DNA from 4 places in the Synechococcus sp. JA-2-3B'a(2-13) genome. Region 2 is predicted to be linked to each of the others. Evidence: predicted binding sites of a transcription regulator. Region 2 holds the regulator's gene; each other region holds the start of a gene.
What was found. Region 2 encodes NtcA, which controls nitrogen genes in cyanobacteria. Its sites were predicted from a motif close to GTANCNNNNGNTAC; they were not measured.
Positions count from the first base shown of each region.

Region 1: a site for NtcA is predicted at 1,970-1,983, ahead of CYB_RS13625 (circularly permuted type 2 ATP-grasp protein). Genes of this name have one in related genera too.
Region 3: a site for NtcA is predicted at 3,090-3,103, ahead of urtA (urea ABC transporter substrate-binding protein). Genes of this name have one in related genera too.
Region 4: a site for NtcA is predicted at 3,254-3,267, ahead of CYB_RS00145 (ferredoxin--nitrite reductase). Genes of this name have one in related genera too.

Region 1 covers NC_007776.1:2,961,188-2,968,527, forward strand. The annotation lists gene CYB_RS13620 (gamma carbonic anhydrase family protein) at 1-419, shown strand, start outside; gene CYB_RS13625 (circularly permuted type 2 ATP-grasp protein) at 441-1,898, opposite strand; gene CYB_RS13630 (glycosyltransferase family 39 protein) at 2,075-3,877, opposite strand; gene CYB_RS13635 (DUF6761 family protein) at 4,094-4,354, opposite strand; gene CYB_RS13640 (CocE/NonD family hydrolase) at 4,453-6,126, opposite strand; gene CYB_RS13645 (cupin domain-containing protein) at 6,644-7,108, opposite strand; gene CYB_RS13650 (cysteine hydrolase family protein) at 7,154-7,340, opposite strand, start outside.
Region 2 covers NC_007776.1:2,634,398-2,641,737, reverse strand. The annotation lists gene CYB_RS12055 (hypothetical protein) at 1-1,140, opposite strand, end outside; gene CYB_RS12050 (M61 family metallopeptidase) at 1,224-3,098, opposite strand; gene ntcA (global nitrogen regulator NtcA) at 3,380-4,054, shown strand; gene eno (phosphopyruvate hydratase) at 4,293-5,576, shown strand; gene CYB_RS12035 (prolyl oligopeptidase family serine peptidase) at 5,573-7,340, opposite strand, start outside.
Region 3 covers NC_007776.1:2,116,791-2,124,130, reverse strand. The annotation lists gene CYB_RS09610 (urease accessory protein UreE) at 1-122, shown strand, start outside; gene CYB_RS09605 (Uma2 family endonuclease) at 166-870, opposite strand; gene CYB_RS09600 (S9 family peptidase) at 1,048-2,976, opposite strand; gene urtA (urea ABC transporter substrate-binding protein) at 3,360-4,634, shown strand; gene urtB (urea ABC transporter permease subunit UrtB) at 4,739-5,896, shown strand; gene urtC (urea ABC transporter permease subunit UrtC) at 5,900-7,108, shown strand; gene urtD (urea ABC transporter ATP-binding protein UrtD) at 7,283-7,340, shown strand, end outside.
Region 4 covers NC_007776.1:37,948-45,287, reverse strand. The annotation lists gene ntrB (nitrate ABC transporter permease) at 1-119, opposite strand, end outside; gene CYB_RS00150 (CmpA/NrtA family ABC transporter substrate-binding protein) at 265-1,587, opposite strand; gene CYB_RS00145 (ferredoxin--nitrite reductase) at 1,649-3,196, opposite strand; gene CYB_RS00140 (CAP domain-containing protein) at 3,389-4,528, opposite strand; gene CYB_RS15075 (hypothetical protein) at 4,545-4,691, opposite strand; gene CYB_RS00135 (ureidoglycolate lyase) at 5,265-5,750, opposite strand; gene CYB_RS00130 (hypothetical protein) at 5,965-6,756, shown strand; gene CYB_RS00125 (ABC transporter permease) at 6,982-7,340, shown strand, end outside.

The sequences.
Region 1 (7,340 bases), 330 kb from region 2:
CTATCCTGCGCGGGGATCTCTCGCCCATTGTGATTGGCCGCCGCAGCAACATCCAAGATGGAGCCATCCTGCACGGGGATCCCGGACAGCCGACCCTGGTTGGCGAGGAAGTGACCGTAGGCCATCGAGCGGTCATCCACAGTGCCCACATCGAGGGGGGATGTCTGATCGGGATTGGGGCCATTATCTTGAACGGGGTCACCATCGGGGCAGGCAGCATGGTGGGAGCTGGAGCGGTGGTCACCCGGTCTGTGCCACCCCACTCTTTGGCGGCGGGGATCCCGGCCAAGGTTATCCGCACCCTCACCGAGGAAGAGGTCAAGCAACTGCGCCTTCACGCCCAGCACTACGTGGATTTGGCGCTTCAGCATGCCAGCCGCTTTGGCCGGTGGAGCAGAGGTTCGGGCGAGCGGCTCTGAACCTATTTTGCAAGCCGTCTCTCAACAGCCGGGATCCGCGCAGAGCACCCAGGTATCTTTGCTGCCGCCCCCCTGGGAGGAGTTCACCACCAGAGATCCCTTCTTGAGGGCGACGCGGGTCAGCCCCCCTGGGTGAACATAAATGTCCTTGCCATAGAGGATGTAGGGCCGCAAGTCCACATGACAGGGCTCCAGACAGGGGCCTTCTCCCCGATCCACCAAGGTGGGCACGCGAGAAAGGCACAGGGTGGGTTGGGCGATGTAGTTGCGCGGCTGGGCGCGGATTTTCTCGGCAAAAGCAGACCGCTCTTCCGGTGTGGCCTGGGATCCCATCAGCATGCCATAGCCGCCTGACTCGTTGGCTGCCTTCACCACCAGCTTGTCGAGGTTCTCCAGCACATACGCCTGATCCTTGGGATCCCAGCAGAGGTAGGTGGGCACGTTGGGCAAAATGGCTTCCTCTCCCAGATAGTAGCGGATCATCTGGGGCACATAGGCGTAGATCACCTTGTCGTCCGCCACCCCTGTTCCCAAAGCGTTGGCAATCGCCAGCCGCCCCGACCGGTAGACCTCAAACAGGCCGGGTACCCCCAAGAGGGAATCAGGGCGAAAAGCAAGGGGATCGATGAAGTCATCGTCGATGCGGCGGTAGATCACATCCACCCGCTGCAGCCCTTTGGTGGTGCGCATTTGCAAATAGCCATCGGCCACCACCAGATCCCGCCCTTCCACCAGCTCCACCCCCATCTGCTGGGCGAGGAAAGAATGCTCGAAGTAGGCGGAGTTGTAGATGCCGGGGGTGAGCACCACCACCGTTGGGTTGGCTAGGTGCGGCACCAGGTTAAGCAGAGTATCCAACAAATGGCTAGGGTAGTCGTCCACCGGGCGGATCCCCATGGTGTTGAACAGGGAGGGAAAGGTGCTTTTCATCACCCGCCGATTTTCCAGCACATAAGAGATTCCCGACGGACAGCGCAGGTTATCTTCCAACACGTACCAAGTCCCGTCCCGATCCCGCACCAGGTCGGTGCCGGTGACGTGGCACCAAATTCTCCCCGGCGGGTTGAGCCCCACACAGGGCCGCAGAAATCCCTTGGCCGTTTCGATCAGCTCGGCAGGGATCACCCCATCCTTAAGGATCTTCTGGTCGTGATAGACATCGTCGATGAACAGGTTGAGGGCGTGGATGCGCTGCTTGAGACCCTTCTCCAGCCGCTGCCACTCGGAAGCCGAGACGATGCGGGGAATGATGTCAAAGGGGAAAATTCGCTCCGTGCCCTGGCTATCGCCATAGACGTTGAAGGTCACCCCCATCTGAAAGAGGGCCGCCTGTGCTGCCGCTTGCCGCTGCTGCAGTTCCCCTTCTTCCAGAGAATGAATGCGCTCAATCAGCGGGATCGCCTCAGGACGGGGCTGGTTACGCCCCAAAAACAGCTCGTCGTAAAACCCCTCGCCCGGGTCGTAGGCATCAAAACGCACGTCTGGGATCCCTGGAACGCTATCATCTTCTTCTACTTCTTCTACTGTTGGCGGCTCTGGATCTGCATAGTGTGCTTTCAGCTACTTTTAGCCTGGTAAAAAGAAAGGACTCCGTCCCGCTGACGCGAAAGGACTCCGTCCCGCGAACAGTGGGTTGGCCAAACCAGGGGGGAGCTCTAGGGATCCACCACCTCAAAGGCCCATAGCCCCCGCTCGGCAGGGATCCGATGCAACTGCCCCTTGGGAAAGCGCCGTTGCAGCTCTGCCCCCTGCTGATCCCATACCCACTCGTTCATGAACAGGGTAAACGGTGGCTCCAGCGCCTGGATGGGCAACACCTCAGGGGAAAACACCGCTACCTTTTGTTCCCGTCCGGCAAAAAATTGGATCCAGCTTTGCCAATAGTGGGGTTCCCCCCAGCCGAAATAGGGGTAGGCAGTGCTGGCGGCCAGATAGAAGCGGTAGTCGGGATCCCCTTGGCGAGCTGCCACATAGCGCCCGGTAGCCCCCACATCGTTGCCCTGCGTCCAGCCTTTGTGGACAAAGTCTCCAAAAATGGCCAGGTTCCACCCCCCAATCAGCAGGATTGCCCCCGCCATCGCCGCCGCCGGCAGCCAACTCCCGGCCCGGGATCCCCAGCGTTCCAGGAGACCTGCCAGCACTTGGATCCCTTCCAAGGTTAGATAGGCTACAAAGGGCAGAATGACCAGCAGGCGGGTGTAGTTGGGGGCTTTGGTGATGGCCAAGCTAAACAGCAGGTAAAGAAACAGGAAACTGCCGATACACAGCCAGTCGTGGGGTTGGCTGCGCTTCTTGAAAAGGCGGTAGAGGCCGGATCCCAGCCCCAGCCAGATCAAAGCCCCCGTCAAGGGATCCACAAAAGCATGGCCGTAGTTGGGATAGATGTAGCCGCGGTCGTGCTGGCCGGGGTCGTTGAACATGCTGAGGCCGTTGAAGATGTTGCGCCAGACCGCCTCCTCTGGCGTAGCCGCATTCACCCACATCTGTTGTAACGCCCGCCCTTCCGGGAAAAAGAGAAATTGTTGGCGAGAGTACTCGGCGCTCACCGCAGGTGCTGTGACCGTGGCCACCAGAATGGGCCCAGCCACCAGAAAAAAGCCCAGCGCCGCGGGCACCGTCAGCTTAGCCAGGACCCAGAGGGGATTAGCTTGCTTGTTTTCTCCTCGGAGATCCTCCCGGCCCAGGAGCAGGTACAGAACTCCAAACAGCAACCCCAGCAGGATCACCACCCGCCCCGGCAAATAGCCGTAGAGGGAGAAAGCCGCCGCTCCTCCCCCCAGATAGAGCAACAGGGGATTTTTTTCCCGCACGCCCTTGAGGAGCAAGGCCAGGGCCGCACACTCTACCAGCACAATCAGGTTTTCCCGCATGGCCATGCGGCTGATGCCCAGCAAGGCGTGGTTGGATCCCAAGAGGGCTGCCCCCGCCAAAGCCAGCCGGGATCCCCAAAATGCCCGAAAAAACCCGTAGGCCACCAGAATGGTGACGACCCCGAAGGCGGCATGTACCGTGCGCACATTGAGCAGCGTGACTCCCCCCATCAGCCGCGTCAGGCCGCCGAAGAGGCTGAACATGAAGCGGGGGAAATAGAAATACTCCGGCATCAGCCCAAAGATATCGGGATAGCGCACCCCTGAGGCGCGACGGGCCATGGAGGTGATCACAATCTCGTCAGTATTGATCTGAAAAGGGATGTTGGGCAGGTCGCAGAGGTAGATCGGGGCAAAGACCAACACCAACAGCCCCAGGTGCAACAGCTCCTGTTGCCAGCGCAGCCGCGTCGGATCCCAAGGGGGTTGAGCCGGGGAAAACTGCGCCCAATACAACCCCACCAGCAGGATGCTCAGCAGCCAGAGGCCAATCTGCAGCACGTGGTAGCCAAACACCCCGTACCAGAGGATCAGGGCTACCCCCAAGCCCAAGCCGGATCCCAGCAGGGGCAGATGCCGGGAGGTCATCACCCTATCCCAAACCGCCATAGAACCGATACGACTGGAATCAGGAACGAATCGATCCCTCTCAGCCTACCAGGCGCAAGATGCTCGACAAAACCAGAACTCAGTCAGCGCCCTCCCCCCTAGTCTTTCTCCCAAGGGGCGAGGAGAGATCAGAAAAGGTTGGAATCAAAACTTTGCCCCACCTGTTCTAGGGATCGCCAACAGGGATTCACAAAATCAATAACCCCGCATCGGCTCCGCCTCTGGCTCCAATTCCGGATCTATGAAGTTGGACGGATCGTAGAGGAAGCGGTTGACCTCGTCCTCAATGCGATAGATCTCGAAGGGCTCCAATTGTTTGCCAGTTCGCAAGGCCAGCAGGTAGCCATCCACCAGCAGACGTAGCTCATCGGTGCGCCGGTAGCCCCGCTGCCAGGTATCCACCAGAGCATCGGTCAAAGCCTGATAGTGCCGGATCAACTTTGGGTCTTGCAACATGGTGTTCCCTTGCCCTGCCTGTTTCTATCCTAACGTTTGGTGTCTCTTTGTAAGCGGGGATTGCGAACGGGATCCCGAAGCTTGGTCTCTTCTTGGCTTCAAGCCATGGGCAGGTGCAGCCGCGAAGACGTCTCGCCGCCGCTGTGGAGAGTGATGGTGAGAATGCGGGCCTCAATCAGCCGCTCTTCCCGCATTCCCGTGCCTGTGTTGACAGGATAGGCCGGAAAACAAGCCGCGCTAAGGCTGAGGCGCAGAGCATGACCGCAAGGAATGCGAATACAGGTGGGCTGACAGGGAATCAGAATGGGGGTACCAGGCTGGGGATCCCGTAGGCGACAATAGCCTTGGGAAAAGTTATACACCTGCCCATCGGGCCTTACCACCGAGAGCACAGCGCAAAGATCGAAACTGGGGCTGTCGGCCTCCGCGTACACCTCCACAGCAATGTCCCCGACCAGAACCAGCTCGGCTTGCAGCGGCGGAGTGGTATAGGTCAGGACATCGGTGCGGCAGTCGAGGGCGGAGCGCTCTTGCGGCCCGGCAGGCTGAACTAGGTGGCCCCCCAAGGCCGGCACCGGTCGCCAGGGATCGTGAACAAAGGTATCCGATTGTTGCGTCGGCGAGGGTTCAGGGCGAAGGGATCCCTCTGCTTCTGAAAGGGCAGCCAAGCCGGTGCTGTGTAGGTAAAAAGCTTTTGGCTCAGGGGTAGGCCAAGCATCAAAGCCGCGCCAGCGGTTGGATCCCATCTCGAACAGGCGTACCGGCGGCTCCTGGAGGATCCCTGTATCTTTGCCTTTGAGGAACTGGTCAAACCAGCGCACCTGCAGCCGATCGATGGGGCTGACAGCCTCTGGGCCAAAGTCCAACGCCCCCACTTTGCGCCCCCAAGGGAGATGGATCCAAGGGCCGATGATCAGGTATTGAGGGTTCTGGCTGCGGGCGCTCATTTCCTTGTAGAGGCGCAGGCTACCACTCAGGTAGCTGTCAAACCAGCCGGCAATGTGTAGCATCGGCAGATCCACCACCTCTAGACGGGGAGAGAGCTTGCGCCAGTATTCATCCGGCTCGCTGTGCTCCAGCCAGTCGAAGTAATAGGATTGGGGGGCATACTGCTGCAACACCCCCGGCTTGAGGGGGATAGGGTCGTAGAGGGGGAGATTGCGGGCAGCTTTCAAAAGCGCTTGGTAGGCATTGGCATCCCCCCTGAGACGCGCCCCTTCGGTCTCCAGTTGCAAGGCCCAACTGAGGTTGTTGTAGAAGGCAAAGGCCCCCCCTGGGTAAGCGGCATCGGCATAGAGATCGTAAGGCAGCATCGCCGGGCAGATGGCCTTCAAGGCGCTGGGACGGGTAGAAGCCGCATACAGCTGGGTCATGCCCTGATAAGAGAAGCCGTACATGCCCACTACGCCGTTGCTCCCCGGCAAGGCAGCCGCCCAATTGACGGCGTCAAACCCGTCTTCCACCTCATGGCGGAAAGGGTAGAAGGATCCCTTGGAAGTTCCCCGTCCGCGCACATCCTGGATGACCACAATGTACCCCTGGGCCGCATACCACCTGGGATGGGCATACACCACCGTCGAGGCAATGGCCCGCCCATAGGGCTGCCGCATCAGCAAAACCGGGTAGCTCCCCTCCCCTTGCGGGCGATAGACATCCGCGTCCAGTTGGATCCCGTCGCGGGTGAACATGGAAACAGTTTCGCGGGGGCGAACGGGCAACATGGCCTGGGTTGGGCTAGCGGATCTTGCCAAAGGGATACCAACCAAGGACAACCTAAGGGATCCCTGGGTGGATTCTTCCTAAGATAAAACAGAAGCCCTTATGAGAGGGAGAAACTCCCACCAGAGTTTGAGCCCCTTCCCTGGTATTGCCCTTGATCTCCGGCCTGCTGGCGCAAACGCAGCCCCCTCCAGACCCCTCTTTTATGGCTTTTATGGATTTATGGAAACAGAGACCCTGGGAAAAGATTTGTCGGAGCATGCCTCTAACCCCCAAAACCCTGAACTTTGCTGAATTTACTGAGCTTTAGGCGGTTTGGCAAAAGTCATTGAGAGGGATATAGTAGACCAAGTTTCCCCCTGATCCTTGAGTCCACCGCAACGGTTGCCGGGAAGTGAAGGGGGAAAGCGCTCGGGGGGTATTCCTCAGGGCTTTGCGGGATACCGCCTTCCTGCTCAGAGATAGGCAGGATGCGATCGCTTCTTTCCTGAACCATGTTCAGGAGAGTTCAGCGTGAATGTATCAGTACCCCTGACTTCCAACCTCTACAGCTCCCAGAGCCATTGAGGCCTAAGCCTCAGCAAATGCCCTTCTCCAGCCCCCCGACAGCACCTGCAAATCCTCCTCATCCAAGTCCGCAGGAGTGCCGGAGCGGATGAGCTCGGCAAAATCTTCGTTGGGCACCATGAAGCAGAGGGCGTAGAGGCGGCCTGGGCCGGTATTGTGGATTTCATGTACACCGGTCGGCGGTACCAGAATGCTATCTCCAGTTTTGATGGGGGCCGCTTTTCCATCGCAAATGGCCAGGCCTTCCCCCTTGAGAACAAAAAACATTTCCACAGCCATTTGATGGCGATTTGGAGGGGTTTTGCCTCCCTCATCGAAGATCTCCACACAAAAGGTTAGAGAAATCTGAGCATGAGAAGGATCGAACACGATGGCCAGGCGATTGGTATCGTGGGGGCTGATGCGAAAAGCCTGATAATCGGCAGGGGTTTTAACAATTGGAATCACGCAGCGGGAAAGCGTTTGCATCCGGATCCTCCGCTCAAGAGATGAGGGGTGAATAGTGGGCAAGTGCTAACAGGGGAGAGCCGCGAGCAAATCTGAGGAGGAGGCGACAAAGCCAAAGCACTGCTTGACGTTGTAGAGGGTAGCTAGCAAACAGTATTCAGGAGAGGTGGTGGCGGCGCAGTCTTCCAGCAAAATGCAGTCGTAGCCGAGGAAATTGGCATCTTGCAGCGTGGTCATGACGCACTGGTCGATG
Region 2 (7,340 bases):
GTATTTTTGTATTTTATCTTGGTACCCACCTGTCCTCGATTCCACCCAGTAGAATTTATCATTGATATGGAAGAAAAGATCCATCTCAAAATCGGCTCTATTCGATAAAGTAACTTGGGCATTCGCGACGTAAGAGAAACTGATCTTTTTGGTGTGAGCCGCAACAAGGCGGATCAGCGTGCCCCTAACATATCTTTCCAGCCAGTTCCCTGCCAGAAAATTCAGCGCCTGAGGCGACCTACTGGGTCTCGCTACCAAAAGGCATCTGGGCGCCTTAGAGTATCTGTACTCTTCCAAAAATGCGATGTCGTGTAACTCCTTAGCAACTTGGCAAGTTGAACTGACTACTTGTTGAGGTTCGTCTCTAAGGTTTAGGGAGAAAGAACTGCCGCTCTTCATGTTTGATTTAACCATTCCATAAAATCTCTTGATAAAAGAGTATCGGCTGCCCATAAAGGCGGCTATTTGATCTAGCTTTTCCTCTTTTTCTTCCGCAGCTATGCTTTTTATCTTTATGTTTTTTGAGTTTAAGAACGACTCTATCTTTGATATATCAACAGTAGCTGTCCCATCCTTGTCTCTTAGTACTTCGTCTGGTGTCTCAGGATCTGGTGCTTTACCAATGACCTGAGTAACCTGCTCATTCTGGGAGTCCTGATTTGCAGTTGGGCATATCTCGGATCCATGAGAACTTTGAATAGTAACCCGTAGTTGCCGATAAATATCTTTGGCCTCTTCCACTAGATTTTCCAGAATGGCTAGCTGATTGTTCAGTTGCTGGCCATGTTCGGCCAACTTTACAGATATAGCTTGTAGAAAGTCTCTGCCCCAGTCCTGTAGCAAGCTTTGCTGGCTGTCAGCAAGGCGAAATTTAAACTCTTCAAGGGTAGCTTGGACGGCCTGTAACTTTTCCTGTAACTTTTGAGAAATCTTGTCTACCAATCCTTCGCTCAACTTGATGAGTGCTTTGTCCGGGTTGTTGAGTTCTTGGCTGCGTTGGCTTAGCTGCGAAGATATATCTCTGATAATCTCTCGTTTCCAGATTTCCAGTTTAGGACTGGCCCCATACTGGCGAGCAACGTAAATGCCTACCGAGAAACCAACAGCTGCCCCAATCAATAAAACCAAAACTAAGTCCATCAGATACTCCTGTCCTCTGCTGCTGTTACTTTTCTTTCCAGTTAACTGGATTACCTGCTTGATTACCTGCTTGCCTCAACATGCTAGGAGGAGATAGGTGAATTTTCAAGCAGATGGGGACCTGCCTCTGACCGAAGCTGGGCGCCGACAAGGGATCCCAGCCAGCCTTGCTGAAGAGCTTCTTGAGCAGGAGTCAGTTCAGGCAACACCTCCAACGTGTAGACATCGGGCCGAGGGGGATCCAACGGGATCCAAAAGTGTTTCAACTGGTCCGCTTGAAAAACGCTCAAACAAATGATCTGGTGGGGCTGATAGGCTGTCAAGCGTTCTGTCAGGTTGGCGGCGCTCACCCTGAACCCATCCAGGGCCACCAGCTCATCGCCGGCCCAGATGCCTGCTTTTTGCGCCGGGGATCCCATCTCCACTGCGCTGATGCGATTGCCCTCGCCGTTGAAATTGAGGCCCAGGTATGGGATGGGGTTGGGGCGGCTGAAGTGGGCTTTAAGGGTGAGGCCAAGGGGGTGTAGGTAAGTGTTGTAGTCTAGCTCTTCCGTGCCTTCCACATAGGCTGCGAAAAACCGGCCAAGATCGGCACCGGCTGCCCGCTCAAACGCCTCCCGCAAGTCTTGGTCGCTGTAGCCCTTCTCTGACCGACCAAAGCGCTGCCACAGATCCTGCAAAGCCGTATCCAGGGATCCCTGACCGCCGGAAAGGTGACGGATGTGCAGATCCAGCAGCCAACAGACCAAAGCCCCTTTTAAGTAATAAGAAACCTGGCTGTTGAGGGTGTTTTCGTGGGGGCGGTAGAGTTTGATCCAGGTGTCGAAGCTGGATTCCCGTAGCGATTGCACGGCCCGGCCCGGAGTACGCTGCAAGCGACCAATCTGTTCGGAAAGAACTTTTAAAAAATCGCCGGCACTGAGGATCCCTGCCCTCAACAAGATGACATTTTCGTAGTAGCTGGTCGCTCCCTCACAAAACCACAGGCATTCCAGATAGTTTTCTTGGTTGTAATCGATCTTTTCCAATGCCAGAGGACGCAGACGCTTGACATTCCAGGCATGAAACAACTCGTGGGCCAGCAAAGACAAAAACCGACGATAGGACTCCGGCTGATGCAGCTCCAGCCCAGAGTAAAGAAGGGTGGTGCTGTACTTGTGCTCAAGGCCACCAAATCCTCCCGGCGACAAATGCACAATGAACCAGTAGCGGTCATAGGGTAGCCCACCGAAAAACGCGGCTGTGGTTTTGACAATCGCCTTAGCATCAGCGACAGCCCGATCGACATCCAGAGTGCCCGACCCCCAAACCACAAGGTAATGCGGGATCCCTTCCACCTCAAACGATTGCACTCGATGTGGACCCACCTCCACCGGGCTATCCACCAGCTCGTCGTAGTCTTCCGCCACAAAAGACTGGCCGGAAGTGGGATCCTCAGAAGGAGAGGTCAAGGGCCGCAAACTGGTGGCGATGTGCCAATCCGGCTTGGGGGGGATCACCGTCAAAGTGTAGGGTTCCCGCTCGCGACCGGGCACGTAGAGGAAGAGCGCTGCCCCGTTGAAATAGGCGTGGGTCAAATCCAGATGGTTTGTGCGCACCGTCAGCTCATAGGCATAGACCCGGTAGCACACCTTCACGGCAGAACAGCCCGGCGGATCGATCTGCCAGGTGTTCTTGTCCACCTTCCGCCAGGCCAAAGGGATCCCTTGCTCAGTTGCCGCCTGAAACTCCTGCACATGACGGGCATACTCCCGCACCAAGTAGGATCCCGGCGTCCACACCGGCAGTCGCAGCCGCAAAGGCACCTCTGGATCCACCTCTTGGATCTGCAGTTCCACCTCCAGCAGGTGATTGGCCGGATCCGGCATCCGCACTGTGAAATGCTGGCGGCTCAGTTGAGAAGGTGCAGCAATGATAACCTCTGGGATCCCCATAGATAGGTAGATAGAATGTTCCAACCCACTCCACTCTCTACCGCCAAGGGCCGACGCAACCCCCAGCGACAATGGCTCTTATCCTAACCCCTGCTTTCGGTTGGGGATCCCTTTCTGGGGCAAAAACGAGACTCAAAAATGTAGCACGTGCTACAAAGATGCCTGGGCAGAACCTTCTACTTTAGGGTAAATCTTGGTATCATCATCGATTCTGAAGTCAAGGGGTTGCAACCTAGCCTAATGCTTCTAGATTGATCTTAATAGGTTGATCTTAGGTATAAACTGACCTTAAAAGGTTGATGAGTATGGCGGTGGCCGTAGCGGAAAAATCTCTGATCACAGCCTTCAAGCAATTGGGAGGCCCTCACCATCCTCCGGTTATCGAAACGTTCGAGCGCGGGAAGACCATTTTTTTTCCAGGGGATCCGGCGGAGCGGGTTTACTTTTTGGTGAAGGGAGCCGTTAAGCTCTCGCGGGTCTACGAAATGGGGGAGGAAATCACCGTTGCCCTCCTGCGCGAAAACAGCATCTTCGGCGTGCTCTCCTTTATCACGGGACAGCGCTCCGACCGCTTTTATCACTCGGTGGCTTTTACACCTACTGAGTTGCTCTCTCTGCCGATCGAGCAGGTGGAGAAATCCCTACAGGAGAACGCCGAACTGGCCATGTTGCTGGTTAAAAGCCTGTCGTCTCGTATCTTGCAAACGGAGATGATGATCGAGACGCTGGCTCATCGCGACATGGGATCCCGTCTGGTCAGCTTTTTGTTGATTCTCTGTCGCGATTTCGGGGTGCCTGGCCCAGATGGGGTCACCATCGATCTCAAGCTGTCTCACCAGGCCATTGCCGAGGCTATTGGCTCAACCCGCGTCACCATCACCCGCCTGTTGGGAGAGCTGCGCAAGAAGAAGTACATCTCCATTCACAAGAAGAAGATCACCGTACACGACCCGATGCGGCTGAGCCATCGCTTTGCCTAGAAGGAAGAGGAGAACACCTCCTGAGCAGCACCCTGCCTAGGCAAACCCCGCTCGATGGTTGGTTGAAGCTCTACCCGGCTTATGTTCAGTCTACTGCTGCAGCCTTGAAGAATCTCTGTGCCCGAAGGACAGACTTAAAGTTTTCTGGAAGCTGACCGGATCGCGGGCAAGAATCTACTAGTCTATGGGGGGATCTGGCTTTGGCCAGAGCTATCTAGCCAATTGCTGAGGTGTAACTGTGGAAACAGCCATCGAGTGGATTACCGCCCATGAGATCCTCGACTCGCGAGGGCGTCCCACCCTAGAAGCCCTGGTGGGTCTAGCCAATGGAGCAACGGGCTTGGCGCAGGTTCCCAGCGGTGCCTCGACCGGTACCTTCGAGGCCCATGAGCTGCGGGATGGGGATCCCAAACGCTACGGCGGTAAGGGTGTGCTGAGGGCGGTGGAAAACATCCTTGGCCCCATCCAGTCGGAGCTGCAGGGAGAAGATGCCCTCAACCAAGCCCGTATTGACCAGTTGCTGATCGACCTGGACGGCACCCCCAACAAGTCCCGCCTGGGGGCCAACGCTATTTTGGCAGTTTCTCTGGCGACAGCCAAAGCGGCTGCGGAAGCAGTGGGCTTGCCTCTTTACAAATACCTGGGGGGGCCCTTTGCCAACCTGCTGCCGGTGCCGCTGATGAACGTGCTCAACGGCGGCGCCCACGCCGACAACAACGTCGATATTCAAGAATTTATGCTTGTGCCCATTGGAGCGGCCAGCTTTCGCGAGGCGCTGCGCTACGGGGCTGAGGTGTTTGCGGTACTAAAACAAGTGCTGCAGCAGAAGGGGCTGTCCACCGGTGTGGGGGATGAAGGGGGGTTTGCTCCTGATCTCGACTCCAATGCGGCGGCTTTGGATCTGCTGATGACGGCTATTGAACAGGCAGGCTACAAACCGGGAGCAGATATCGCCTTGGCCTTGGATGTGGCCGCCAACGAGCTGCTGCAGGATGGGCAATATCACTTTGAGGGCAAAGCCCACAGCGCGGCTGATATGGTGGCTTACTACCAGCAACTGCTGGCCAACTATCCCATCCTTTCCATTGAAGATGGGCTAGCGGAAGAAGACTGGGCCGGTTGGCAAGCCATGACCGCTCAACTGGGATCCCGGGTACAGCTGGTGGGAGATGACCTGTTTGTAACCAACCTGACCCGCCTGCAAAAGGGTATCGACAGCGCCGCCGCCAACGCCATTTTGATCAAGCCCAACCAAATCGGCACCCTGACGGAGACCGTCTCGGCCATCCAATTGGCAGTTCAAGCCGGCTTTCGCACCATCATCAGCCACCGCTCTGGCGAGACGGAAGACACCACCATTGCCGACTTGGCGGTGGCCACCCGTGCCGGGCAGATCAAAACCGGATCCCTCTGCCGCAGCGAGCGCATTGCCAAGTACAACCAACTGCTGCGCATCGAAGACGAGCTGGGGGAAGCGGCAGTTTATGCCGGTCGGGTGGGCCTGGGTCCTAGAGCTCGCTAACTTCCCGTTCCGTCCCAGGGGATCCCTAGCACCTGCACCAAAAAGGCCCAGCGGTCGGCAGCTTCCTCAATCAGCTTGCTGGTGGGCTTGCCGGCCCCGTGCCCTGCCTTGGTGTCGATGCGGATGAGGATGGGCTGGGATCCCCCCTGGGCTACCTGCAGGGCAGCGGCAAACTTGAAGCTGTGGGCGGGCACCACCCGGTCGTCGTGATCTGCGGTGGTGATCAGGGTGGCGGGATAGGCAGTGCCGGGCTTGAGGTTGTGCAGAGGGGAATAGGCGTAGAGGGCCTTGAATTCCTCCGGGTTCTCCGGGGATCCGTACTCGGAGATCCAGGCCCAGCCGATGGTGAACTTATGAAAGCGCAGCATGTCGAACACCCCCACTGCCGGCAGGGCCGCTGCAAACAGCTCCGGCCTCTGAACCAGGCAGGCCCCCACCAGCAGGCCGCCGTTGCTGCCGCCGGAGATGGCCAACTTGGCGGGGTTGGTGTAGCCATGGGCTATCAGCCACTCGGCAGCGGCAATAAAGTCGTCGAACACCTTTTGCTTGTTGAGCTTGGTGCCCGCCTGGTGCCACTCTTCTCCGTACTCGCCGCCGCCGCGCAAATTGGGCTGGGCGTAAACCCCTCCCATTTCCAGCCAGGCCACCAGACCCACTGAAAAGCTGGGGGTAAGTGAGATGCCAAAGCCACCGTAGCCATACAGCAGGGTGGGGTGATCCCCTGTCCGAGTCAGGCCGCGGCGGTGGACGAGAAACATGGGGATGCGGGTGCCATCTTTGCTGGTGTAGAACACCTGCTGCACCTCGTAGGCCTGGGGATCGAAATCCACCTGGGGCTGACGGAACAGGGTGCTGGTGCCGCTGGTGAAATCGTAGCGGTAGATGGTGGGCGGGGTGGTGAAGCTGGTGAAGGTGTAGAAGGTCTCGGTGTCGTAGCGCTTGCCGCCAAAGCCGCTGGCGGATCCCAGCCCGGGCAGCGGGATTTCTCCTAGGTAGGTGCCGTCTAAAGCAAAGGTCTTGATCTGGGTGTGGGCGTCTTTGAGGTAGAAGGCCACAAACTGATTGTTGATCAAGCTAACCCCCTGCAGGGTCTCCTCCGCCTCGGGGATCACCTCCTGCACCCGGTCAGGCTGCTCCAAGTCGATGGCCACCAGTCGCCGCCGAGGAGCTTGGCAGTCCGTCAACAGCCAAAAGCGGGATCCGTCGTTGCCCACGAAGCTGTATTCGGCCTCAAACTCGCGGATGAGCTCTACTACAGGAGACTGGGGATCCCGCAAGTCTTTGTAGAAGATGAGGTTTTTGGGATCCGTGCCCCGCCAGACGGAGATGATGAGGTAATTCCCATCTTCAGTAACCCCGCCGGCAAAGCCCCACTCTTTTTGGTCGGGGCGGTGATAGACCAAAACATCTTCTGACTGGGAGGTGCCCAGGCGGTGGTAGTAGAGCTTCTGGAAGTAGTTGACGCTTTCGTATTCGCTGCCGGGGGCCGGTTCGTCGTAGCGGCTGTAGAAAAATCCTTGCCCATCCAGCGTCCAGCTCGCCCCGGAAAACTTGACCCAGCGGAGGTGATCCGGCAAATCCTCGCCGGTTTCGATGTCCCGCACCTTCCATTCTTGCCAGTCGGAGCCGGAGCGGGAGAGACCATAGGCCAGATACCGCCCATCACGGCTGATGGCAATGCCCGCTAGAGCCACCGTACCGTCTTCGGAGAAGGTGTTGGGATCCAGCAAGACCCTGGCCTCAGCCTCCAGGCTTTCTTGGGTA
Region 3 (7,340 bases), 520 kb from region 2:
CCCAAGGGCAGATCCTGGCGCTGGCCGATGATCCGCTGCAGGACTGGCTGGCCCACATGGGGATCCCGTTTCGGTTGGAGATGGCTGTCTTCGAGCCCAACCTGTTGGCCCACAGCCATTAACCTGGGCCTTTCTGAGCGCAAACCCGTCCCTCCGACTCATGGCCTAGGCTCCAGCCTCTGCTTCTCGGGTTGCCAACCGCGCTGCAAACTCTCGGTGTTCCTCCGACTCAATTCCCCTTTGCAGCACACCCAACACCTGCTGCATGTTGCCCGTCAGCAGCGCGTCCACGGCTAACCACAACCCCGGAAACACCCGACTGTACAAAACGCCCAACTCATTGGGCTGTTGCTGCACGTACTCTCCATTCTGGAAGACATACCAGCGAAAGGCTTGCTCTTGGGTTAGCCAGACCAGATATTCCCGCACGCCGTTGCGCCGGTAGGCCCGCAGCTTATCATGCAGGTCGTAGGAAGCTGTGCTGGCGGCAATCTCCACAATCAGCTCCGGTGCACCCTCAATGTAGTCATCCTCGCTAATGCGGGACTGTCCCCCACAAGATTCGTGCATCCGCAATATGGCATCTGGCTGCGGCTCATTGTCCAAGTCCAGGCGAACGGTTGGATTGCCCGCCGACTCAACCCCCGGCGTTGCTGCTTCATAAACTCCCAGCCAGGCCATGATGTGGCTGTGTGGTCTGCCATGTCGGCGATATCTGAGGGGAGATGCCACGTAAACAATTCCCTCAATCAGCTCGGCTTTTTTGAGCTGAGGCATGGCTTGATAGCGCCGTTCAAACTCATCGCGGGTGAGACGATCGCCGCTTTCTAAGATGGGCAGTTCACGGAAGGAAGGGCTACTGACGCTCATGACCAGCTCTCTTACCAGCAGTCGCGACAGTGTTGCGGAGCAATATCGATGACTCCATCCGGGTTGGCTGGTAAGTCCATCATAGAGGGGCTGCTCTGTCGCGACAGCGTTGTGGAGCAACAATGGGCCATAGATGGGACGGGATCCCTTTCTATTCGACCCATTGAGCAGTCATCATCAGATGTCCAAGTTCTCGATCCGAACCGGCTCAAGAGGTTCTGCCAGCGGAAACCCCAGCACCTGGGCATAAAAGTAAAGCTCTGCCTCCAAAGCCCGTTTGATGTTGGCCGCCTGGCGAAAGCCGTGTTGCTCTCCCTCGAAGGGCACATAGGCCACTGGGATCCCTTTGGCCCGTAGGGCTGCCACCATCCTCTCCGCCTGATTGGGGGGCACGATGGCGTCTTCCAACCCTTGGAAGAAGATAACCGGACAATTGAGGCCCTCCAGGTGATGAATGGGGGAACGCTCCCGGTAGAGATCCCGCCGCTCTGGGTAGGGGCCAATGAGGCTGTCCAAGTAGCGAGACTCGAACTTGTGGGTCTCCTGGGCCAGGGCTTCTAGATCGCTCACCCCGTAGTAGCTGGCACCTGCTCGGAAGACGGCGTGGAAGGTCAAGGCCGCCAACGTGGTATAGCCGCCAGCGCTGCCCCCTTGAATGAGCAGCCGTTCCCCATCCACCTTGCCCTGTTCTGCCAAAAATTGGGATCCGGCGATGCAATCTTCCACATCTACCAGGCCCCACCGGCCTTTGAGAGCATCCCGATAGGCCCGTCCGTAGCCGCTGCTGCCCCGGTAGTTCACATCCAAAACGGCAATCCCCCGACTGGTCCAGTATTGGATCCCCAGGTTGAGCACGGCTGCCGTCGCCCCGGTGGGCCCGCCGTGGCTTTTCACCAGCAGGGGTGGCTTTTCGCCAGCAGGGGCAACAAAGTCTCGGTTTTTGGGGGGATAGAAGAAGGCGTAGGCCACTTCCTTGCCGCCACCGGTGGGAAAAACAATGGGCTCTGGGATCGACAGATAGTCCGGATCCACCGCCACGCTGCTGGAACGGGCCACCACCTCCACTTGGCTGGAGGGTAAGTCTAGGCAGACCAAGGCAGTGGCTTCCGTCGGGGATCCGGCCAGGAAAGCGGCTTTTTCCCCACTCACCTGCAAACCGCTGATCTGGGTGTAGGGCAAGGGGATCCCTGCCAACTGTCCTGAATGGGGATCCAGATAAGCCAGATGAGACAGCCCGTCTTGTTCATAACAGGCCAGGATGCGCCCATCGCCACAGAAGCCGTAGGTGCTCAGGCCAAACACCCACTGCGGCTCTCCAAACTCCGCTTCCATAGGGCAGAGGGGAATGGGGCCCTGGGGATCCCAGCGATAGAGGTTCCACCAGCCGCTGCAATCGGAAACAAAGTAGAGATCCCCTTGCGGTGACCACTGGGGCTGGAAGATCGACTCGGCAGGGCCACCGGCCAGCTTTTGAGGTTCTCCCAAGCTGCCGTCAGGGTTCACCTCAGACCGCCACAGTTCCGTCCCATCCCAGGGCATCTGGGGGTGATCCCAGGTCAGCCATACCAAGGTCTGGCCGTCTGGACTGAGGCGCGGGCTGGCGTAGAAGTCGTGCCCAGAAGCCAAAATCTGCTGGGATCCGCTTTCCAAGTCAATCGAGACAAGGCTGTTTTCCGGCTCTCCCTGGCGGCTGTGATCTTCCCGCACACAGAGGATGCGTCCACGCGCCCGATCCACCACCCCATCTGCATAGCGATAGGGGCCTGCTTCTGTCAGGGGCTGGGGATCCGAACCCGGCAGCAGGCGGTAGAGCCGTTGGTCAGCGAAGTTGCAAAAATACACTACCCCTGCCGACACCCAATAAGCTCCACCCCCATACTCATGCACCCGTGTCCGCACATTGAAAGGTGCCGGTGTCAGCTCCACCAGGATCCCGTCGGCAGAGCGCCGCATCAGCACGTTTCGCCCCTTCTCTTGTGGGCGACCCTCCGTCCAGTAGAGATCCCCTCCATCCCAAACTACCTGTCCCAAGCGCAGGGATCCCGTCACCACCAGGTCAGCGGTAATCGGGGATCGCCAAGATCCATAGCCGGCCTGTTGCACCATAAGCTATTAACTCTCAACTAATTCTCGACCCCAGAACCCCTATTATGCCGGCAGCAAGGGATCCCTGCCTTTGCCTACAGCCTGTGGGGAAAGGGCTCGGATTCTGGGAAAAGGTATCCCGCGATACAATTCTCTCCGGGCTGAATGGGTTTGATGGAACACGTTAAGGCAACAGGGATGCACAACGCTTTCTCGACTGCAGGATTAGCCTTTCCCCTGTTGACGTTGGGAAGGCATTCGGTGAAAGCCTCAGCCGACTGCAGTTGGGCAAATTTAACACATGGGCGAGGTGATGAGCTAAGTGCTTCCCTCTGTTGGCCGGGCTGCTGCAACAACTGGACTTCTTAATACCCTTTGCACTCACTTCGTTTCGGAGATCACCGATGGCTCTATCATTTAATCGTCGTCAAGTGCTGAAAATGGGCGCTCTGGCCGGAGCCGGGGCTGCCCTAGGGCCGCAGATCTGGGTGAAGCGATCCGTGCCCGCCTACGCCCAGGGAGAGACCATCCGCGTTGGCATTTTGCACTCCCTTAGCGGCACCATGGCCATTTCGGAAACCAGCGTGGTGGATGCGGAAAAGCTGGCCATCAAAGAGATCAATGCCGCCGGTGGGGTTTTGGGCAAGCAGATCGAGCCGATTATCGAGGATGGCGCTTCCGATTGGCCAACCTTTGCGGAGAAAGCCACCAAACTGATCGATGTGGACAAGGTGGCAACGGTATTCGGCTGCTGGACTTCGGCCAGTCGCAAAGCCGTGTTGCCGGTGTTTGAATCCAAGCAGCACCTGCTCTGGTATCCCGTGCAGTACGAAGGACAAGAGTGCTCCAAAAACATCTTCTACACCGGCGCTGCCCCCAACCAGCAGATCGAGCCTTCGGTGGAATGGCTGCTCAAGAACAAGGGCAAAGAGTTCTTCCTGGTGGGATCCGACTACGTGTTCCCCCGCACGGCCAACACCATCATCAAGGCCCAGTTGGAAGCCCTGGGGGGCAAGGTGGTGGGTGAAGACTATCTGCCTTTGGGCAACACAGAAGTTACCCCCATCATCAGCAAGATCCGGGCCGCTCTTCCCAATGGCGGTGTGATCTACAACAGCTTGAATGGCGACAGCAACGTGGCCTTTTTCAAACAACTGAAAGGGGCAGGGCTGGGGCCGGATCGTTATCCTTCCATGTCCGTCAGCATTGCCGAAGAAGAGGTGCAGGCCATTGGCCCCGAATTTTTGGAAGGGCACTTCGCCGCCTGGAACTACTTTATGACGGTGGATACGCCTGCCAACAAGAAGTTTGTGGAGGCTTTCAAGGCAGAATACGGCCAAAACCGCGTCACCAACGACCCGATGGAAGCCGCCTACATCATGGTTTACATCTGGAAGCAGGCGGCAGAAAAAGCGGGAACGGTGGAGATCGACGCCGTGCGGCAGGCAGCCTACGGCCAGACCTTCGATGCCCCTGAAGGCTTGGTAACCATGAACACCAACCACCACCTGACCAAATATGTGCGGATCGGCCAGGTGCGCTCCGATGGCTTGTTTGATGTCATCTTTTCTACGGATGCCGTGGAACCACAGCCCTGGAACCAGTTTGTGGCAGAGACCAAGGGCTTTGCCTGCGATTGGTCAGATCCGGCCAAGGGCGGTCGCTACAAAGTCAGCTAGTCCTGGCCAGGGCTGGGATCCCTTGCCGTTTGGATAGGGTCGGGGATCCCGCCTAGATGCTCGGTTAGCCTCCCTAGTTTAGTTGGAAGGAGGATCCCCTGCCCATGACCTTGCTCTTGGATAGCTTGTTTAACGGCCTTAGCATCGGCACCGTCTTACTAATAGCCGCCTTGGGCTTGGCCATTGTTTTCGGCCTCATGGGGGTCATCAACATGGCCCATGGGGAGCTGATGATGTTGGGGGCCTACACCACTTTTGTGGTTCAAAATGCCTTTCGTTCCCTAGGGGATCCCTGGCGGGATCTGTACATCTTTCCAGCTTTGGTAGCTGCCTTTGCCGTCACGGCTCTGGTGGGACTAGCCCTGGAGCGGGGGGTGATTCGCTTTTTGTATGGCCGACCCTTGGAGACCCTTTTGGCCACCTGGGGCGTGAGCCTGATCCTGCAGCAGTTTGTGCGCAGCGTCAATTGGGTGCTGGCTTTCCGCTTGGGGGCCTTCGCGGTGCTCTTTTTTGGCGGCTGGTGGCTCTTGGCCAGGCGAACGGATTGGCCGCGCCTCAAAGGGTGGACGCTGGCGCTGCTACTGGTGCTTTCCACGGCAATTGCAGCGGTGGGGGGGCGGGTGCTGGCGCAAACCTATGCTTTAGCAGTCACTCAACCCTGGTTTGGAGCCCAGAACAAAGATGTGACGGCTCCCCGGTGGCTGGGGGGTGGGATCCCGGTGGGCAACCTGTTTTTGCCCAATACCCGCCTGTTTATCATCGCCCTCACTGTCTTCTGCATCCTAGGGCTGTACTTCTTCTTGCAACGCACCCGCTGGGGGCTGCGCATCCGGGCGGTTACCCAAAATCGGGCCATGAGCGCCTGTGTAGGGATCCCCACGCAAAAGGTGGATGCCCTCACCTTTGCCGTCGGCTCGGGTCTGGCGGGAGTGGCCGGCGTAGCGGTCAGCCTGCTGGGATCCGTGGGGCCGAACACCGGCCAAAACTACATCGTGGATACCTTTATGGTGGTTGTCGTGGGGGGTGTCGGTAAGCTTTTGGGCAGCATTGTGGCAGCGCTTGGGATCGGGATTGCCAACTTTGTCATCGGTTCCGGGACGCTGGCTTTGATTTTTCCCAACGTGCCCATCCTGACCGATACCCTCAACTTTTTTGCCACCACGAGCATGGCCAAGGTAATGGTCTTTGCTTTGATCGTGGCCTTTTTGCAGGTGCGACCTCGGGGCCTTTTCCCCGAAAAAGGTCGTATGGTGGATGCCTAGGGAATGATCTCGCTTGGCGAAAACTCTAGGACCAGACTCTCCATCTTCTACTCCCTCACAAAGCCCATGAAACTGGTTCATTCCCCCCGTGCTGATCATGAAGTGGCTGCTCCCGCCGCGGGTGGGGATCCCAATTCTTCTCGCAAGCTTCTGTGGGAGGCCGGGATCCTCATCGTTTTGGTGCTGGCCTTGATCTTTGTGGCCCCAACTGTGCTGTCTGGCTTTCGGCTCAACTTGTTGGGGCGGTTTCTGGCCCTCAGCATTGTAGCTTTGGGGATCGACCTCATCTGGGGCTATACCGGCATGCTCAGCCTGGGGCATGGGGTGTTCTTTGCCTTGGGGGGCTACGCTCTGGGGATGCACCTGAAATTGCAATTGCCGGAAGGTCAGATACCGGAGTTTTTCAGCCTCTATGGGGTAACGGAATTGCCCTGGTTTTGGTATCCCTTTTATTCGTTTCCGTTTACGGCTGTTGCTGTGGTCTTGATCCCGGCTTTGGTGGCGGCAGCCCTGGGGTATTTGGTGGTGAGAAATCGCATCCGAGGGGTTTATTTTTCCATTTTAACTCAGGCCACCACGATTATTTTCTTTAACTTCTTCAACGGCCAACAGCGCTTAATTAATGGCACCAACGGCCTGACCAACTTCCAGACTTTGTTTGGCCTAGATGTCAACTCGTCCGAAATGCGCTTTGCTGTCTATGTCACTACAGTTCTGGCGGTGGTTTTGGCTTACCTTCTCTGTCGTTGGCTGACCAGCGGCCTATTCGGTCGGATCCTGGTAGCCATTCGAGATGACGAGCCACGGGTTCGTTTTTCCGGCTACGATCCCACCGGCTTTAAAGTTCTGGTGTTTGCCGTGTCTGCTGCCCTGGCAGGCATTGCCGGAGCTTTGTTTACCTTGCAAACTGGGATCATCTCTCCCAATGCGATGGCCGTTCCCTTTTCCATTGAGATGGTAATCTGGGTGGCGGTGGGCGGTCGGGCCAGTTTGGTGGGGGCGGTGCTGGGGGCTCTGTTGGTTAACTTTGCCAAGAGCTTGCTGAGCGAAAATCTTCCCGAAATTTGGTTGTTTTTCCAAGGGGGATTGTTCCTGCTGGTGGTGCTGGTGTTGCCGGATGGACTGGTGGGTTGGGTGCGCACCCAAGGCAGGCAGCTTTGGGTCACCGTTCAGCTTTGGCGCAGGCGTTTGGCAGATACTTCCCCAGCTTAAATCTGGCTTTCTGTCGATGTGCATCATACGCAAGGTGCAAGTTCAGAGTAAAAGGATCCCAGATCTGATGGGTGAGCCAGCGATGCCAAGTTTCCTCTCCTATTTGATGGGTTTATTTGATGGGTTGAGAATCCGGTTTGACCTTTGGCCTTTCCGTTCTTGGATGTGATCCCTATGCTCACTGCAGCTCCCACCGCTACCCGACAAATTTTACAAACTCAGGATCTCACCG
Region 4 (7,340 bases), 450 kb from region 2:
GACTGAAGAACAGAACCTTGGCCGGTTTTCAGCAGCCAGTGGCCTAGGCCAACCAGTAGGGGAAGCAGGATCCGAAAGAGGTGGTAGCCCAACTGTAGGGCAGAGTGGAAAATCCTCATGGCTTGCTGGGAGTAAGGTTGAAGTCAACTTAAGAGGATCCCAAGAGAGAAGGGGTTTCAGTTGAACACTCTTTGTGGGGATTCGGGGATCCCTTCTCTCCTGGACAGAGGGTTTGCAGCTAACTTGCTGGGGAAAGTTGGGAAATTAGGCCAGCTTCTTAATCGCCAATTTCTCCAGGTAGGCGGCAGGATTTTCGGGATCGAACTGCACCCCGTCGAAGAAGGTTTCCACTCCTCGGGAAGGGCTGGGGGGAATGGCCGCCTCCTGGCCAATGGCTTTGGCAGCTTCCCGCCAGAGTTCTTCCCGATTCACCCGCTCCACCAAGGCTTTGGTATCGGTGTCGGCAGGTAGGTAACCCCAGCGAATGTTTTCGGTCAAGAACCAGAGATCGTGGCTCTTGAAGGGGTAGGAAGCGTAGTTCTGCCAGAACTTCATCAGGTGGGGGCTGTTTTCAACGACCTTGCCGGTGCCGTAGTCAAAAGTGCCCCGAGAACGGCCCAAGATATCGGTCACGGGAACCCCCAGCCAGCGGCGGTCGCCGATGATGCGACACATCTCCTCTTTGTTTTCCATCTGGTCGCACCAGATCTGGGCTTCCAGCACCGCTTTCAACAGGGCAAGGGTGGCTTTCGGGTGCGCATCCACCCAGTCGGCCCGCAGGGCAAAGGCCTTTTCCGGGTGGCCGTTCCACAGCTCGCCGGTGGTGAGGGCACTATACCCCTCTTTTTGGTTCACCAGCTGGGCATTCCAAGGCTCGCCCACACAGAAGGCTTCCATGGTTCTGGATTTCATATTGGCCACCATCTGCGGCGGCGGCACCACAATGATGGAGACGTCGCTAGTGGGATCGATCCCGCCTGCGGCCAGCCAGTAGCGCATCCACACGTCGTGGGTGCCACCAGGGAAGGTCATTGCACATTTGGGATCCCCGCCGGCAGCTCGGACCTCGGCAAACTTGGCCTTGAGGGGGGAACTATCCAGGCCGATTTGCAAATCCCGATATTGGTTGGAAATGCTAATGCCCTGACCGTCCAGATTGAGACGGGCCAAAATGTACATAGGCACCGGCTTGCCATCGGTAACTTTGCCGGTGGTGATGAGGTAGGGCATGGGGGTGAGGATGTGTGCCCCATCGATGCCGCCGGCGGCGGATCCCAGCACCAAGTTGTCGCGGGTGGTGCCCCAAGAGGCCTGCTTGACCACCTCCACATCTTTCATGCCGTACTTGTCGAAAAACCCCTTCTCTTTGGCGATGATCAGGGGGGCCGCGTCGGTTAGAGCGATGAACCCCAGCTTGGCGCTGGTGGTTTCGGGAGTATCGGCCTGCGCCACCCAGTAGCCTTTGCCCAAGGATTGCGATTGGGCGCGCGGGATCCCAGCCGTGGCCGCCCCAGCCGTGAGAGCAGCCACCCCGGCCAAAAATTGCCGACGGGAGACGGGAGAGGAAGTGCTGAACAGCTTAGACATCGAAACCTCCAAGATTTACAACGACGAAGAAAGAAAAACTTTCAGGACGGCAACAGAACCGCTAGCGGGTTACCAAAACAGAAGCCTGGGCGGCGGACGGATGCTGACGCGGCCTGGCCCCAAAGTGCTCCCTGAGCAACTCCACCAAGACCGGCTTGAGGTCTTCGCAAGGGATCCCTTTGCGCACGCATTCGCCCAGCTTGGCGTCTTTGCCCACCTCTCCCCCCATGTAGATGTCCACGGCCTCCACCACCCTGCCGTCCTTGCGAGCAGTGGTGCCCATAAGGCCGATATCGGCTACTTGGGGTTGGCCGCAGGAGTTGGGGCAGCCCGTCCAGTGGATGCGCACCGTTTGGGGGATCTCCAGCTCCGCCTCCAGCTCCTCCATCAAGGCCACAGCCCGGTTTTTGGTCTCGATAAGGGCAAAGTTGCAGAACTGGTTGCCCGTACAGGACACCAACCCCCGCTGCAAGGGCCCTGGGTTGGGGGAGAACTTCTTCAAGAGCGGCTCTTTGAGGAGCGGGGCCACTCGGGAGTCGGGCACATTGGGGATGAGCACGTTCTGCTCCACCGTCAGCCGCAGCTCCCCGGAGCCGTACACCTCCGCCAAGCGGGCCAGCTCCATCATCTCCAGGGCGTTGAGCCGCCCCACAGGCACGTGCAGGCCGACAAAGTTGAGGCCCGGCTGCTTCTGGGCATGCACCCCCAGCAGATCCCGCTTGTGCCAGACCACCTCATCTTTTTCCGCTGCCCTGAGCAGAGGGTGGCCAGTCTGGCGCTCCACAGCCGCCCGGAACTTCTCTAGGCCCCACTCGTCAATGAGCCACATCAACCGCGCCTTTTGCCGGTTGGCCCGCAGGCCGTGATCCCGGTAGACCAGCAGCACCGCCTCGCACAGAGGAACCACATCGCGGGGATCCACCCAGACATCTAGGCCAATTGCCTCGGCGCAGCGGCGAGCCGAGAAAAAGCCGCCCACCAGGACGTTGAAGCCCAGGCGGCCATTTTTGAAGGCGGGCACAAAGGCCAGGTCGTTGATCTCCGCATGCACGGAGTTGTCGCGACAACCGCAGATGGCGATGTTGAACTTGCGCGGCAGGTTGCTGAAGGAAGGGTTGCCCTCGCCGTTGTTGGTGATCATGTCCTGCACCTTGCGGGTGAGACCGCGCACATCGATCAGCTCGTCCGGGTCAATACCGGCCAGAGGGGATCCCGTGATGTTGCGCACGTTGTCCATGCCCGACTGGATGCTGGTCAGGCCTACCTCTTTCAGGTAGCCCAGGATCTGGGGCATTTCCTCGATGGGGATGCCCCGCAGTTGCAGGTTCTGCCGGGTGGTGATGTCGGCTACGCCCTGTTCTCCATAGGGGTGGATGATTGCGCCCAACATCCGCATTTGGCCGCTGGTTAGGATCCCATTGGGCAGGCGCAGCCGCAGCATGAACTGACCTGGGGTGCGCTTGCGAAAGAAGATCCCCAGCCACTTGAGGCGGTGATCCCGGTCGTCTTCAGGAATGTTCTCCCAACCCATCCGGGCAAACGCCTCCAGCTCGGCCTTGACCGCCAGCCCATCCTTTTCGCTTTTGAGGCGTTCAAATTGGTTCGCCATGATCGCTGCTGTGGGGTGAACACTGGCTACTCTAGCGATGACGAACTGTTAACTTTGGTATTGGCAGTTACACTCTGTAACAGGTTATGCAGTTTTGTCATTCTCGAATTGCGCTTTATGCATAAAGTCAAGCTTCCAGGAGCAGCAGACTCCTCTCTCCCCTTTGGGAAAGGGGCTGGGGGTGAGGAAAAGCTAGTTGAGAGGGTTGAAAGAGTTGAAAGGCTCCCTCTGCCAGAGCAGACGGGGCGGGATCCCCAGCCCTTCGGTGAGGGGTGCGGGCCGTTGGGAAGTTTGGGGATCGCAGTCGTAGAGAGCGGTGGTGTAGCGGTAACTGCGGGGGGGGCCACCGTTGAGGCGAATGCCGCTAATTTCAAAGGTGTAGTTGCGATTGGGCTGGATCGAACCCACGGAGTAGGTCAAAGTTTCCAGGCCAAAGGCGGGATCCCCCACGCGGAGATCTCCAACAGGCACCGGCTCGCCGCTGAGGGCATCGGTGATGCGGACTTGGGCTTGGCTGAGATCAGCCTTGCCGCCACGGCTGGGCACCGAGAAAGACCAGCGGTAGGCAGACAGGGGCTGGCCGGAAAACCCTTCTAGGCGGTAGAGGTAGCCGTCTTTCTCCGGGAAGGCGATGAACTCTGGATCTGGCACCGACTCGTCAAAACCGAAGATCCAGTTGGCGTTGGCCTGGGTCACCCGTCCAGCCCGTGGGTCAAAGACAATGCCGTAGGCCCCCTGGGCGTACTGAGGATACAGGTTCCAGCGGCGATGCCCCACATCCACAAAGTTTTCTCGACCTGGCTCGGCAAAATAGATGTCCACCTGCCGCGCCAACACCCGGCCTGGATCGGGGCCGTTCAGCTCTAGGATGGGCCCAACCGCCAGGTTGCTGAAGCGGGATCCCGCCTCCCCAGCAGGGGTAAAGCAGCGCCAAGAAGGGGGCGGCTGGTGGCTGAGAGTACCATTGGCTACCTGCATCAAGGCCGCTTGCTGGGCGGCTTCTAGGAACTGAGGATTGAGCTTCACCGGCGGTAACTGGTGCAACAGCCGTAGAAAATTCAGCCGATCCATCATCTTTTGGGCTGCTGCAGGCGTAAGGCGACCGGGGTTGCAGGTGGCAACCTGGGGCTGTTCGGCGTAAATAGGCCCCGTGAAGCTGCGGGTCTGGCGATCCAACCGGCACAGGAAGCTGGCAATCGGCACTTCCCCTGCCCGCGGTGGCTCCATCGAGGTAGGGGATCCTCCACAGGCCGCCAGCAGACAAAGACAAAAGATCCCCACGATCCTCAAAGCCCAAAGCTGAACCAACTTGGGCAACCGCTGCAAGGGCATGCAAAAACCAGCCGAATTATGAGCCGGTGGGGGTGGGGGTGATGCTGGGGGGGCTGACGGTGCTGCTGCTGCTCTCGCCACAAGCAGGCAACAAGCCCAGACAGGCAAACAGGGCTAAGGCCGCCAAAAGCTGGTGGGTCACTTTGGGTTGCAACGTAGCCATGACAACAAACCTCCCAAATGCTGCTGGGTTTGATCCTGTTCTATCACCTGGCCAGGTGGGTTACAGCACCAAGATCCATGGCGACAAGGGTATAACTTAAGCCCAAGTCAAGGAACGCTCACCCAAGTCGGCTACATCCACTAGGACTGGGATCCAAGCCCACTTTTTCTCTCCACCCATAGTGGAGTACGGATCCCCACAACTGATACATTCACGCTGAACTCTCCTGAACATGGTTCAGGAAAGAAGCGATCGCATCCTGCCTATCTCTGTTCGCGTCAGCGGGACGGAGTCCAAACAGGAAGGCGGTATCCCGCAAAGCCCTGAGGAATACCCCCCGAGCGCTTTCCCCCTTCACTTCCCGGCAACCGTTGCGGTGGACTCAAGGATCAGGGGGAAACTTGGTCTACTATATCCCTCTCAATGACTTTTGCCAAACCGCCTAAAGCTCAGTAAATTCAGCAAAGTTCAGGGTTTTGGGGGTTAGAGGCATGCTCTTCTTGCGCTCAAGCGAAAGATTGCTGTGATCAATGCTGCTTTTTGCCCGATTGATAAGGGATCCCCAAAAGCTTGTCAGGGGGTGATCTGGAACTCCAGGTTGTAGGTTTGGAGTAAGTTTATGGTTTCGTGATCGGTGATGTTGGTGTCGGCCAGCTCCAAGTTGTAGAAATCGATGAACTCTTCGTGGTCAAAATAGGGGCCGGCATGCCAGGTACCCATCTCCAGTTTGATAAAGCGATCCCCAGGCACCCGAAAGGCTTGAATCTGATCCACGTGCAGCTCATCGGCAGGGGGTGCAACACCAATAAACCACTCCTTGCCATTGAGGGATCCCAGGCACTGGGTGCAGCGGATGTGGTGGGTGATCTGAGTAAACTTGAGGCCGCGGCGAGGCAAGCGCATGATGTAAAAGCGGGGCTGCCCTTGATTCAAGAACAACTGAGCATCTTGACTGTCGAAGGGTTTGTGATCGGGAGTGGGGCAAATGACCTGTCCGTAGGGGGCAAAGTTTTCCGGTTCAGCGAGATGGGCCTTCAGTTGGCGCAATTGGCTGGTCACCCTGCTCTTCTCCTTTGCGTTTGACGAGCTGTCTTGTGTCTCACTGTTGCCCTACAACGTGAGCACGAGGGCGTGAAGACGCAAACAGCCCAGCGAACCCCATTCTATCGAGACTTGGCCAGGCAGCTTCCCTTCTGGAAGGGATCCCTGAGCAAGCCCAAGCTGCTCAAGGTCGCAAGTACAATGGGAAAACTTCCCAGCCTCAGCAGAGCAAATGGCGATGCAGCGGGACTTACAAGAGCTGATCATCTCCCCAGCTCAAGTTCAAAGCCTCTCTCAAGTGCCGGTGGCTTGGTTGTATCGGCCTCGGCCCGTTCGTCGTTTTAAAGACCGTCTGCGCCAGTTCTCCGCTTTCTGGGATCTCCTACGCTTGCTGGTGACGCTGGACTTGTTCTTGCGTTTCTTGACCTTCTGGACAGGGGGATCCCTACTTACCCTGGTGGGGCGGATTTGGATCCCTGGCCTACAGGCCACTTGGGGCACTTGGCTGGTGGAATGGGGGATCCTGGCGGCTATTGCCGCTCTGGGCCAAGCCTATTGGATTTTCCGCAGCCGTCGCATGCCGCTGCTGTTGAACTTGCTGGGGGAAGTGGATCGCTACAACCGAATCATCCAGGCCATCCACGTCAACGACCAGTTGGTGGAAGCGGGCAACCCCGAGGTGAAGCTGGCCCAGAGGGCTGAGGTGATCGAAGCCCTGAAGCTGACCCGGGCCGATCTCATTCGCGCCTTGAAAACCGAACGGATCTTGCGGCAAAACGAAGACCTGATCGAGCAGCAGAGCGAGTTCTTCGGCGATAACTTGGCAGCTTTGACAGCTCTGCAGGTGAGCGAGCAGGCCAGCGAACAGGGGCGAATCCTGGAGGCTGCTTTACAGATTGCTCTGCAGGTGCGCTCCCAAATCCGCCGTTTGCAAGAGCGAGAAGCCAACCACCCCCCAAACAGGGATCCAGACAAGATTGAGAAAGATCAGCAGGATAGAGATGGCAACTCAGATGGGCAGTGAAACAGATGGTTATTTTTGTCGGCAGGCGGCGCTGTGGGTTCTAATCCTTGGGAGAAAGTTGAGGTTGATTGCACCGCGTTAGCAGGTCGGAGACCGAAATTGGAGTGACCCCATCTCCCTGATTGGTGCTAAATCCCCGCTCTGCACTATTCCGCACTGTCAAGATCGCCTGCCGGCGCTACACTGGGGCTTGTCTTGGATCCCTCGGTCATCTGCGCACCTTTGATGAGCCTTTTGGCCCGCTCCCTGGCCTACGCCCAGAACCACAGCGACATGCTGTTTCAAGCTTTCGTCCAACACCTGCAACTGGTGGCGGTGCCTTTGGGAATGGGGCTGCTGTTGGGTTTGCCGCTGGGCTTTTTCAGCTCCCGCTCCCAGATGCTTTCTCTGGTGGTGATCAATGCGTTCAGCAGCCTGCGGGTGATCCCCAGTTTGGCCATTTTGTTTTTGGCCATCCCCTATTTCGGCCTCAGCTTCCGTTCGGCAGTCGTCGCGCTAACCCTCCTGGCTTTGCCCCCCATTCTGATCAGCACGGATGTGGCCTTCCGCAGCCTTGAGCCGGCCCTACGGGAAGCTGCCCTGAG